Regions from separate parts of the Geobacter sp. PheSNFMC genome, predicted to be linked through region 1. Evidence: riboswitches for the same ligand, from Rfam matches in the RefSeq annotation. Region 1 holds a riboswitch; the other holds the start of a gene.

What was found. Region 1 has a riboswitch for S-adenosylmethionine ahead of AC6CDK_RS01905 (trans-sulfuration enzyme family protein). Riboswitches for the same ligand answer to the same signal wherever they lie in the genome.
Region 2: linked by a shared signal. The riboswitch ahead of metX (homoserine O-acetyltransferase MetX) and the one ahead of AC6CDK_RS01905 (trans-sulfuration enzyme family protein) in region 1 are both predicted to bind S-adenosylmethionine.

Annotation. Positions count from the first base shown of each region.
Region 1 covers NZ_JCAMRN010000005.1:54,700-61,119, forward strand. Annotated here, with positions in the region: gene AC6CDK_RS01890 (sensor histidine kinase) at 1-78, shown strand, start outside; gene AC6CDK_RS01895 (inositol monophosphatase family protein) at 196-981, shown strand; gene AC6CDK_RS01900 (PilZ domain-containing protein) at 1,070-1,804, shown strand; SAM riboswitch class I at 1,958-2,064, shown strand; gene AC6CDK_RS01905 (trans-sulfuration enzyme family protein) at 2,139-3,305, shown strand; gene AC6CDK_RS01910 (trans-sulfuration enzyme family protein) at 3,340-4,476, shown strand; gene AC6CDK_RS01915 (EAL domain-containing protein) at 4,676-6,420, shown strand, end outside.
Region 2 covers NZ_JCAMRN010000033.1:47,994-54,413, forward strand. Annotated here, with positions in the region: gene AC6CDK_RS09145 (GPMC system MBL fold metallohydrolase) at 1-120, opposite strand, end outside; gene AC6CDK_RS09150 (GPMC system family 4 glycosyltransferase) at 250-1,272, shown strand; gene metX (homoserine O-acetyltransferase MetX) at 1,318-2,424, opposite strand; SAM riboswitch class I at 2,518-2,620, opposite strand; gene AC6CDK_RS09160 (DUF948 domain-containing protein) at 2,877-3,266, shown strand; gene AC6CDK_RS09165 (YtxH domain-containing protein) at 3,272-3,583, shown strand; gene AC6CDK_RS09170 (YhjD/YihY/BrkB family envelope integrity protein) at 3,661-4,977, shown strand; gene AC6CDK_RS09175 (penicillin-binding transpeptidase domain-containing protein) at 5,127-6,420, shown strand, end outside.

The DNA.
Region 1 (6,420 bases):
GTGGGCGGGGCCATCGCGGTGGAAAGCGCGGTGGGCGAGGGGACAACCTTTACGCTCACCTTTGCCGCCGCCGAGTGAGTCTGTCTGGCACATCCCGATGCAAAGTCGCGCAACCACGGCTCGGACCGCTTTTTTGTCGCGTGAAACGCGGCTGTTTGCTATAACCCCTCAAGCACCATTCACCGGGAGAATGCCATGAACGCCACGTATCTCGCCGTTGCCGCCGAGGCTGCCCGCCGGGCCGGAAAACTCCAGCGCGAGCGTCTCTGGACCGACCACGACATCCGCTACAAGGGGGAGATCGACCTGGTCACCGAGGTCGACGAGGCCTGCGAGGAGTTGATCGTCGCCACCATCCGCGCCGCCTTCCCCGACCATGACATCCTGGCCGAGGAGCAGACCAGGGAGACGGGCACCTCCCGGTACCGCTGGATCGTGGACCCCCTGGACGGCACCACCAACTATGCCCACGGGTTCCCGTGGTTCTGCGTCTCCATCGCCCTGGAGATCGACGGGGAGATGGCCGTCGGCGTGGTCTATCAGCCGGTCATGGACGAGCTCTTTTCCGCCGTGAAGGGGGAGGGGGCCTTCGTGAACGGCAGGCCCATCCACGTCTCGTCCCGGGCTCCCCTGAATCAGTGCCTGCTGGCCACGGGCTTCCCCTATGACCGGACCCGTGGCAACGAAAACAACATCGACAACTTCTACTGCTTTCAGTTTGCGGCCCGGGCCGTGCGCCGGGCCGGCGCCGCGGCCCTCGACCTGGCCTGCGTCGCCGCCGGCAGGCTCGACGGCTACTGGGAGCTCAAGCTCAAGCCGTGGGACGTGGCCGCCGGTTGCCTCCTGGTGACCGAAGCGGGGGGGCGGGTCACCACCCACAACGGCGACCCCTTCTCCGTGTCAGAACACCGCATCCTGGCCTCCAACGGCCTGATCCACGACGAAATGCTGGCGGTGCTGGCGGCGGGAGGCACCCGCTGAACGGCTGTTTCTCCGTATATGCTGTGCGTGCCCATGGACGATGGTGCGATGCTGGGCGTATATCCATCTATTTCCCGTGGAGAATGCAATGGCAGAACGTAATGTAGAGCCGACAACGGCCGATGAGCCCGTCCGCCTGGTATTCGTGGTGGAGGGGCGGGTAGCCGTGGCTCCGTATCTCGACGCAGTGCGGGGCGAGGTGGGGGCCGTGACGGTCGTCTCCTCCATCGAAGAGCTCTTTATCCTCATGGCTCGGGAGGCATTCAACGGCATCCTTCTGGACGTTCCCACCCTGGTTCGGGCAACCGGCACCGAAAAGGCATCCCTCTACGATCTGATTCAGGTGTTTCCCACGCTCCGGGTGAAGTGGGATTCCCGCTCCGCCACGGTGCGGGCACTTTTCTACGATCGCGTCCCCGGCCCCGACGCCGGGCTCGGGAGCTTCGTCCGCCAGGTGTGTGCCCACTTCACCCCCCGCATCATTCGTCTGCGGGACCGGGTTGCCGTGCACCTGAACGTGATGGTTTCGGAAACCCCGTCGTTCAGCCCGGAAGAGGTGATCCGCACGGTCAGCCTCAATCTCTCCCTCGACGGGTGCTTCCTCATTGCCGTCGATCCCTGGCCCCTGGGAGCCAGGCTCTGGCTTCGCATGCTGGAATTCGGCGACCAGACGCCCATCGCGGCGGAGGTGCGCTGGCGCAAGCCGTGGGGGGTGTCGCCGGGCATAGCCGGTGCCGGGGTCAGGTTTCTGGCGCTCACGGATGAGCAGAAGAACTGTATTGTTGATTTGTGTGAGCATAATAGGGTGATATGCGGTATCTGAGACTGACGCATTATCGCCCGAGGCGGATTGATGTGATTCTTTGTAGAAAATAATCAAAATAAGATTTACTGATGCCTATTAAATTGGTAAAGTATTTTGCGATTTGAAGGCATGTCGGGCAGCACGAGCTTAACCCACAACAGAATACGGCTTAACTTATCAAGAGCGACCGAGGGACAGGCCCGGTGACGTCGCGGCAACCTCCCCATGGGGGGAAGGTGCCAATTCCTGCGGAACCGACAGGTTTCGGGAGATAAGGAAGAGCGTGACACCTCACGGTGAATCGAATCCTCTTCCGCACCCCGGAAGGGGATTTTTCATTGTGGAGGAAACCATGAACATCGCGACGCAGGCAGCACAGATCGGGCTCGACTGGGATACCCGCACCGGGGCGGTGACGGTGCCCATCTACCAGACCGCCACGTTCCGGCATCCGGGGTTGGGCCAGAGCACGGGCTACGACTATTCCCGTTCAGGCAACCCCACGCGCCAGGCCCTGGAAGAGGGGATCGCCCGGCTGGACGGCGGCGCCAGGGGATTTGCCTATGCCTCGGGCATGGCTGCCATCGCCAACCTCCTCCTGCTCTTCAGGAGCGGCGACCACCTGGTGGTGACCGAGGATCTCTATGGGGGCACCTGCCGCCTCTTCGACCAGATCCTGGTCCAGTACGGCCTCTCGTTCACCTATGTGGACACGAGCGATCCAGAGGCGGTGCGGGGCGCCATCCGTCCCGAGACCAGGGCCCTGTTCGTGGAGTCCCTCACCAACCCGCTCCTCAAGGTGGCAGATGTCGCGGCCCTCTCGGCGCTCTGCCGCGAGCGGGGGCTCCTTTGTATCGTGGACAACACCTTCCTCACTCCCTATCTCCTGCGGCCCCTGGATCTCGGGGCCGACGTCACGGTCTACAGCGGCACCAAGTACCTGTCAGGGCACAACGACACGGTGTCGGGGCTGGTCGCGGTCAGGGATCAGGTCCTGGCCGACCGGGTCTACTTTCTCCAGAATTCCGTGGGCGCAGTGCTGGGGCCCCAGGATGCGTGGCTCACCATCCGGGGGATGAAGACCCTGTCGGTGCGGCTGGACCGCCAGCAGGAAAACGCCGGCCGGATCGCCGAATGGCTGGCGCGGCATCCGCGGGTGCGGCGGGTCTTCTATCCGGGGCTGCCGGACCATCCGGGACACGAACTGCTGGCGCGCCAGGCCCGGGGCTTCGGCGCCATGATTGCCTTCGAGGTGGACGACAAGGCCCTGGTGGAGCGTGTGCTTCTCAATACGGAGCTGATATCCTTCGCGGAAAGTCTCGGCGGCGTTGAAACCCTGATCACCTTCCCCCAGGTCCAGACCCATGCGGACATCCCGCCGGCGGTCCGGGAGCGGCTCGGCATCAATGACGTGCTCCTGCGCCTTTCGGTGGGGATCGAAGATGCGGACGACCTCATCGCCGACCTGGACCAAGCGTTTGGAGGCGGAAGCCAGAGACCAGGGCCCGGAAACCGGTAAAGGCTTTCAAATCGCTTATCGAAAGGAGTCCTGTATGAAATTCGGCACCCGCATCATCCATACGGGCCGTGAGATCGATCCGACCACCGGAGCGCTCTCGGTTCCCATTTACCAGACGTCCACCTATCGGCAAGAATCGGTGGACCATTTCGGCAAGTACGATTACGCCCGCTCGGACAACCCCACCCGCGAGGCCCTGGAAGAGACCGTGGCCCAACTGGAGAACGGGACCCGCGGGTTCGCCTTCGCCTCGGGCATGGCCGCCATCTCCTCCACGCTACTCCTGTTTTCGCCCGGGGATCACCTGGTGGTCTGCGAGGATGTCTACGGCGGCACCTTCCGGGCGCTGACCCAGCTTTTCAGCCGGCTGGGGGTCGAGTCCACCTTCGTGGATGCCACGGACACGGCCGCCATTGAGGCGGCCTTCCGCCCGAACACCAAGGGCCTCTACCTGGAGACCCCCTCCAACCCCCTCATGAAAATCACCGACCTGGCCGCTGCGGCCCGCCTGGCCCGGGAGCGGGGGGCCATCACCCTGGTGGACAACACCTTTATGACCCCCTATCTGCAGCGGCCCCTGGACCTGGGCTGCGACGTGGTGCTCCACAGTGGTACCAAGTTCCTGAACGGCCACAGCGACGTGATCTGCGGCTTTGCCGTGGTAAGGGACCCGGAGTTGGGGCAGCGGATCAGGTTCATCCAGAACGCTTTCGGCGCTATCCTGGGCCCCCAGGATTCATGGCTCGTGCTGCGGGGCATCAAGACCCTGCGGGTCCGGATGGAGGAAAGCCAGGCCGGGGCGATCAATATTGCCGGCTGGCTGGCTGGGGAAAAGCGGGTGACCCGGGTCTTCTACCCCGGACTTCCCGGTCACCCGGGTCACGACATTCATGGCCGGCAGGCGTCGGGGCCCGGCGCGGTCCTGTCGTTCACCCTGGATACGGTCGAGACCACCCGCCGCCTGCTGGAGGGGATGCGTCTGGCCGCCTTTGCCGTGAGCCTCGGCGGGGTGGAAAGCATCATCTCCTATCCCGCCAGAATGTCCCATGCGGCCATGCCGCCGGCCGAGCGGGCCGCCCGGGGGATCGGCGATACCCTGGTACGGCTTTCCGTGGGGCTTGAGGATGCCGACGATCTCGTGGCCGAGATGGACCGCCTGATCAACGGCTGACAGAACTCTCCATCGACAGGGGAACTTGACGAAAGGACCGGCGTTTTTGTCTGGCATCAGTTTTTATCTATTTCCCACTCAACTTCCTGCGGGTTTCGCCGATATCTGTAACAAGGTGCACTGTGGTCCGCTCCCCCGTCCCTTATCACGCAGTGGGGCATCAGCCAGGTGAGCTTTCCTTGAAAGGACAGAGGCGGTAATGAAGATTCGGAGCACCCTCACGGCCGGCTGTTTTGGCTTTGCCCTGCTCACGGGGCTGGTCGGCTATTTCGGCGGCAGCGCCATCACCAGGATCAGCGGCGAGTTCGACGCGGTAACGCGGGATGGCCTGCCTGCCATCAAGACTCTCCACGACATCCGTTATGCGGGAGTGCGCATTGTCGCCTCCACCAGCGAGTTTGCGCTGGTGAGCATGGTCGGCCGGGACCGGGCCGCCCGCCAGCAGGCCGAGGAAGAAAAGGAGCTCCTGGAACAGGGAGCCGGCCTGTACCAGTCCGCGTTTTCCACCCTGAAAGACCTTTCCGAGCGTTTTGACCCCGAAGCACAGCAATATGTCCAGGAAATCGACCGGGCCGGCAAAGATCTCATGGCCCTCAGCGCCGAGTCCATGGAGACGGCGCGCCGCGCCGGCGCCCATTCGGCGATTCTGGAGGTAAAGGAGCGATTCGAGGCTTCGGAGAGACGCTTCCTCGACGTTGTCAACCGTGCCATCGCCCTCGAACGGCGGCAGCTCGCCATGCGCCAGCAGGAAGTCCACAACGCCATCACGTTTGCGCTGTTCACCCTCAGCGCGGCATCGGCAGTGGCGTTCGTCTTTGCCGTGGCTGGCGGCTCTTTGTCGGCGATATTGATTTCACGCCCCATAGCGCTTCTGCAGGAAGGGGTCGAGCGGGTCGGGCAGGGAGTCCTCGACACCCGCATCGACATCAGCAGCACCAACGAGATCGGCAGGCTTGCCAACGCCTTCAACCGCATGACCACGGAGCTCCGGACGGCCAAGGACGAAATCACCACGGCGCGCAACTACCTGGACAACGTGATCTGCTCCATGGTCGACGCCCTCCTGGTGGTGGATACCAACGGCACGGTCATGAACGTGAACCCCGCCCTCTGCGGCCTGCTCGGCTACCGGGAGAACGAGTTGATCGGCCGTTCCTTTTCGACCATCCTGGCCGACGGGGACCACGGACGGAGCATCATTGCCGAAATGGCCGAACAGGGTCAGGTTCCCGACCGGGAGCTCCTCTACCGGAGCCGCCAGGGGGATATGATCCCGGTGGTTCTGTCCGGCGGCGCCATGCGGAACCAGGACGGCGAGGTGTGCGGCATCGTCTGCATCGCCCACGACATGCGGGAGCGTAAGCGAAGCGAGGAGGAAATCCGGCGTCTCGCCTACTTTGATCCCCTCACCGGCCTGCCGAATCGGGCGCTGTTCCAGGACCGCGTCAGCCACGCCCTGGCCGTGGCCAGCCGGGAGGAGGGGACGGTGGCGCTGCTGTTCCTGGACCTGGACCGGTTCAAGGACGTCAACGACACCCTCGGCCACGCCATGGGTGACCTGCTCCTGACATCGGTGGCTGACCGGCTCAAGGCTCACGTGCGGGTCAGCGATACCCTGGCCAGGCTGGGCGACGACGAATTCGTGGTGATCCTGACCGGCGCGCGGGATGAGCGTGGGGCGAGCATCGTGGCCCAGTCGCTCCTGGACCTGCTCACCCCTCCCTTCGACCTGGAAGGGGAGGAGGTGTTCATCTCCACCAGCATCGGCATCGCCCTGTTCCCGTCCGACGGCGAGGACGGCAACGTCCTCCTTTCGCGGGCCGATATGGCGCTGCATGCCGCCAAGGACGCGGGCCGCAACGTCTATCGTTTCTACAGCGACGACATGAACCGCTCCGCCCAGGACCGGCGGGGTCTTGAGGACAGTCTGCGGCGCGCCCTGGC
Region 2 (6,420 bases), on a different contig from region 1:
GATGAGGAGGGAGGCGCGGGTCCGCTTGTCGCGCGGGTCGGTCGACGAACAGACGGGGCAGGTGCACCCCACCATGGGAACGCCGGTGGAGGTGCCGCTGCCGAGTATGGTAATCTTCATGGGGTGAGTCTCCCTGCGAGATGGGCCACGATACCATGAGCGGAAGCGGCCCGGCAAGGGTCTTTGTCCTTGCGTCCGCCGCCGGTTCGGGCTACCATCGGCACCCTGCGGAAGGGATGCGAGCCACCCATGAACATCACCCTGATTACCCCCTATTATCACCCCCCTGTCCGGGGGAATGCCGTTACTGCCAGGCGGATCGAGCGCCAGCTCCGGGCCGCGGGGCACGGGGTGACCGTCCACGCCCTGGACGCCGCGCCCGCCGAGGAGATCCTGAGGCGGATCGCGGCCGATCCGCCGGACCTGATTCACGCCCTGCACGCCTATCTGGGGGGGCGCGTGGCCCGGGAGGCCGGCCGGGCCACGGGCATCCCGTACCTGGTCACCCTGACCGGTTCGGACGTGTATGAGGCGCTGGAGGACGCCCGGCGCCGGGATACCCTGGCGGTCCTGCGCGATGCCGCCGCGGTGGCGGCGTTCCACAAGTGCGTCCGGTGCCGGGTGCTTGATCATCATCCTTCCCTGGCCGAAACGATGGCGGTCATCCCCCAGGGGGTGGAACTGCCCGGGGAAGAGTTCGAGTGGGGGGAAGAGCGGTTCGAGGGGGGCGAGTTCGTCTTCTTCCTGCCGGCCGGACTGCGGCCGGTCAAGAATGCGGCCTTCGCCCTCGGTCCCCTGGCGGAGCTCCACCGGGAGGACCCGCGGGTCCGCTTCCTGCTGGCCGGGCCGATCCTGGACCGGGAGTACGGCGCCGCAACACTGGAGGCCATGGACCGCCATCCCTTTGCCCGCTACCTGGGCGAAGTGGGGCGCGGCGCCATCGGCGCCCTGTTCCACCGGGCCGACGTGGTCATCAACAGCTCGATCTTCGAGGGGGGGATGGCGAACAGCGTCCTGGAGGCCCTGGCCTTCGGCACGCCGGTCCTGGCGTCGTACATCGACGGCAACCGCTCGGTGGTGAAGGAAGGGGCCACCGGTTTCCTGTTCCGGGGCGAGCGGGAATTCCTGGACCGTGCCCGGGACCTGCTCCGCAATCCAGCACTGGGCCGGCGCCTCGGCGAACAGGGACGGGAGCTGGTGCGGGAGCGTTTTTCCCCGGAGCGGGAGACGGAGGCCTACCTGGATCTCTACCGGCGGATCACCGGCGCGTGAGCGGAACCCGGCGGACGATCGCCGGGTTTTTTTGTGTGCGGAGGCCTAGCCCCGCTCCACGCGGGCCAGGAAGTCCCGCACCATGGGCGCGAAGGTTTCGTGCTCCAGGAGGAAGGCGTCATGGCCGTAGGCCGAGGGGATCAGGTGGTATTCGGCCTCCTTGCCCAGGGCCCGGAGCGTGGTGGCCATCTCCTCGGTCTGGTAGGGGGGGTAGAGCCAGTCGGAGGTGAAGGCGAAGAACTGGATCGGGGCCGCGACGCGGCTGAGCGCGTCCTCCAGCGACTCGTACCCCCAGGCCACGTCGTACATATCCAGGGCCTTGGCCAGGTAGAGGAACGAGTTGGTGTCGAAGCGGTCCACGAAATTGTAGCCGTTGTAGGTGAGGTAGCGTTCCACCTCGAACTGGCCGAAGAAGTCGAACAGGCCGTCCCGGGCCGAGTAGCGGCGGCCGAACTTCTGCCACATGGATTCGTCGGAGAGGAACGTGATGTGGCCGATACCCCGGGCAAGCGCCAGGCCGTCCTTGGGGTTTTTCCGGTACTCCCCCTTTTTCCAGGACGGATCGTTGAAGATGGCCCAGCGGGCCACGGCGTTCAGGGAGATGGCCTGGGGCGACGGACGGCTCGTGGTGGCGAGGGCGATGGCCGAGCGGACCCGGTCCGGGAACTGGGTTGCCCATTCCAGGGCCTGCATCCCGCCCATGCTCCCGCCGAGGACGGTCAGGAGCCGGTCGATGCCCAGGTGGTCCAGCAGCAGGGCCTGGGCCCGTACCATGTCCCGCACGGTGATGACCGGGAAGGAGAGGTTGTAGCGCTTGCCGGTCTTCGGGTTGATGGAGGCGGGGCCGGTTGAGCCGTAGCAGGAACCGATGACGTTGGAGCAGATGACGAACCAGCGGTCGGTGTCCAGGAGCCGGCCCGGGCCGACGATGGCGTCCCACCAGCCCGGCTTGGGGTCGTCTTCGCCGTGCCTGCCCGCCAGATGGGCATTGCCGGTCCAGGCGTGGGCCACCAGGATGGCGTTGGACCGCTCGGCGTTCAGCCGGCCGTAGGTCTCGTAGGCCAGGGTGATGGGCCCCAGTATCCGGCCGCTTTCCAGCCTGAGATCCGTTGCAAAGGTGACGGATTGTTCTTCGACGATGCCGACGGACATGATTCCCCATGGGCGCGTGCGCGCGGCGGCGAAAACGAAAGGCCCCCCCCGGAAACGGGAAGGGGCCTGTACGTGTCGCTGGTCTCAAGCTCCCTCTCATCGCTCCCTTTCGGGCAGGATTTAGCACCTGGCGTCCGCTGCCGGACCGGTTGCTGTGGTTTCACAGGGCCTTTCCCTCCACCACTCTTGATAAGAAGGTCTACTATTCTCTTTTGGTGAAGGATACGGAAGCCCCTGCCGGTTTGTCAACCGGATTTTGCCGCCAAGCTTCCGTATCTGCGTAAACAATGAGCAATTCGTTTGCAAAAGCAAGGACCGTTGGCTATAGTTAACCGCACGCTAAAGCAGCAGCAACGGCGGCCGGGGCCGGGGCCTGTCGGCAGGTGGGCTCCTTGCAATCCCCGTCCCGTGCACTATACTGTTTCCCATTAAGACCGTGGAGGGTCGACTTCATGAGCATTGGCGCACTTGCCGTACTGGTAATGGCCTGCGCACTGGTTGTGCTGGTGGCGTTTCTCATTCCGACGCTGGTGGAGATCAGGAGAACCGCGGCAGAGTTCAGGAACGTCATGGCCCAGGTGGGGCAGGAGTTGAAGCCCCTCACCCAGGAGCTCCAGCAGACCCTTGCCGAGCTGAAGGTCGTCACCGAGGGGGTTGCCGAGCGGGTGGACGACGTGAAGGAATTCATGGAAGCCGTGGGCGACACCGGGCGCAACATCCGGACCATCAATGCCGTCATCGGCAGCGTTGCCCACGCGGCAGCGGCCTCCTCCGCCTGGAGCACCGGCGCCCGGGTGGCCGGAAAGTACCTCATGGAACGACTCATCAAGAAAAGGGGGTAATTCGTATGTCAGAAGAAAGAGGAACGAGCGTCGGAACGGTATTCCTGTCATTCCTGGCCGGAGCCGCGGTGGGGGCGGGCCTGGGGCTTCTGCTCGCACCCAAGACCGGCAGGGAGATGCGCGAAAACATCATGGATCTGACCGATGAGGCCCTCGACAAGATCAAGGGCTTCACGAAAGAGGCCCAGTCCAAGATCAAGGACACCTACGAGGAGACCAAGGACCTCATTACCGAGAAGAAGACCATCATCAGCTCCGCCATCGAGGCGGGGAAGGAAGCCATGGACCGGGAGCGGGAGAAGTTCAAGGAGATGTAGCCACTCCCGGCGCCGCACGAACCAGCCCACCCCGCGTGGGCTTTTTCGTGCGCACTCCGGCAGGGCGGGGGACGCGGATGGAGCAGGGACCAAAGAGTACAATCACCCGCTATCTGGATGCGTTCCGGGCCATGGACACCGACGGGCTCGGGCCGGTCCGCGGCCGGCTGGTGGCCGCGCTCCAGGCGGCGGTGGCCGCCGTGGGCAACTTCGTGGACGACCAGTGCCTGCTGCACGCCTCGGCCCTGACCTATTCCACGCTCCTGTCGATCGTTCCCTTCTTTGCCCTTGCCTTCGCGGTCCTCAAGGGGCTGGGGGTGCAGAACACCCTGGAACCCTTCATTCTCGATCAGGTCGCGGCAGGGTCCCATGAAATCGTCGACCGCATCATTACCTACATCAACAACACCAAGGTCGGCTCCCTGGGCGCCGTGGGCCTGGTGACCCTCGTGGTGTCGGCCGTCACCCTGCTGGGGAACATCGAGGAAACCTTCAACTCCATCTGGGGGGTGCGGGAAACCCGGTCGCTCTACCGGCGGTTCAGCGATTACCTGAGCGTGGTGGTGTTCGGTCCGATCCTGATCTTCGCCGCCATCAGCGTCACCACAACCCTCGAGAGCCAGAAGGCGGTCCTGTGGCTGATCGGTACCGCCTACCTGGGAGACGTGCTGGTGGCGGTTTTCCGGCTGGTCCCCTATCTCAGCATCTGGCTCGCCCTTGTCTTCCTCTACATGCTCATCCCCAATGCCAAGGTGCGCTTCCGCTCGGCCCTGGTGGGCGGGGTCATCGCCGGCACGCTCTGGCAGGCCGCCCAGTGGGGATATATCCACTTTCAGGTGGGGGTGGCCAAATACAATGCCATTTACGGCACCCTCGCCGTGCTGCCGGTCTTCATGATCTGGCTCTATGCGAGTTGGGCGATCGTGCTGTTCGGCGTGGAGGTGGTCTATGCCCATCAGCATCGCCGCACCTTCCGGCGCGAAACCCACATCCCCGACCTGGAGCCCGCGGCGCGCGAGCGCCTGGCCCTGGCCCTGCTGCTGGAGGTGTGCCGGGCTTTTTTTCACGACCGGGCGCCCTGGAACGCCGAACGCCTGGCCGAGCGGCTCGACGTGCCGGAGCGGACCGTGCGGGAAACCCTGGGCATGCTGGTCGCCAAGGGGTGGCTTGCCGAGAGCTGCGGCGGGGAAACCCTCTACCTGCCGGCCCGGGAGCTGGAGCACATGCGGGTCCGGGAGCTGGTCGCGTCGCTCAGGGGCCGGGCCATGCCCCTGGCTGACGGGCGGTTCGACCCGGCGGTGGAGTGGCTGGCAACGAGAATGGAAGGGGCCGTGGCCGCGGAGCTGGGGGATGTGAACTTCAGGACCCTGGCCAAGGGGGCCGGGACCGATTAATTATGGCTCATGTCGGCCCGTCAACGGGCGCCGACATTGACAATGCGGGTCTTTTGCCTATATAGTGACGGCAGTCTGCCATCCATTCACAGTGACCCCGCATCCGGGCCGGCGACGCCGGCCGCGATGTTCGCGCGGAATGAACATATATGCAGGATTTTAAACATTTAACGAACAAGAAGCGATTCTCTGCCTCATCCTTCCTCCCGTCGAGGAAGAGCGCCTCCCGCAATGCCTTCAAGAGGCTCGACGAACCACCTCCCCGCAAAAAACGCCTCCGCTTCCTGCTTCCCCTCATTGCCGCGCTCCTGGTAGCCTATCCGGTGCTGTCCCTCCTTCTCTCGGGCCGGCCCGCCGTTTCCAGCGTCCGCGAAGAGGCCCATTCGGGCACGCTGAGCCTCAGGGACCTGGACACCTACGGCGCCTTCCGCGTGGCCGCCGGCGCCTTTCCCACGGCCCGCGCCGAAGGGGGGCGCCTCGTGGCATCCCTTGCCGGCGGAGGCACGGTGGTGTATGCCATCAACGAAGAGGTCCAGGAGCGGGTCAAGGACGTCCTGGCCCGGTTCCAGGTTCCCTACGGGGTTTTCGTGGCAATGGAGCCGCGCAGCGGCCGGATCCTGGCCATGGTGGCCCATTCCTCGGTCCTGCCGGGCTGGGAGCAGCAGGCGTTTTACGGCATCTACCCCATGGCGTCGCTGTTCAAGATCATCACCGCCACCGCTGCCCTCGAACAGGGCAAGGTCTCTCCCGACACCGTGATCCCCTTCAGGGGGGGGCTCTATTCGGAGAGTTCCCGCCACTGGAGCGACCTGCCCAAGCGGGGCGCCCAGGAGATGGACCTGACCACTGCCATGGGAAAATCGGTGAACCCGGTCTTCGGCCGGCTCGCCTGCGACGTGGCGGGCCGCGATTCGGTCCTTCGCTGCGCCGAGCGGTTCGGCTTCAACCACGCGCTGCTCCCCGGCACGCCCGTCCTGCCCAGCAAGGCCGAGCACCCCTCCACCGACGACGACCTGCGCCTCATGGGGGCCGGGCTCGGGCGCGAGGTGAAGATATCACCGCTCCATGCGGCGGTGCTGATGGCCACGGTTGCCAACGGCGGCACCATGCTCGCCCCCTCCCTGGCAGACGAGATCCGCGATCCGTCGGGAAAGGTTGCCTATACCCACCAGCCCCGGCCGCTGCGGACCGTGACCACGGCCGAGGTCTCATCGCAGCTCACGCGGATGCTGTCCACCACCGTGACCACCGGCACTTCCCGCCGGGCGTTCCATGACCGCAACGGACGTCCCAAGCTGGCGGACGTCTCCATTGCCGCCAAGACCGGCTCCATCAACGGCACCGACCCCGAGGGACACTACAGTTGGTTCGCCGCCTATGCTCCCACCGACAACCCGCAAATAGCCCTGGCTGCCCTCGTCATCAACCAGGACAAATGGAAGA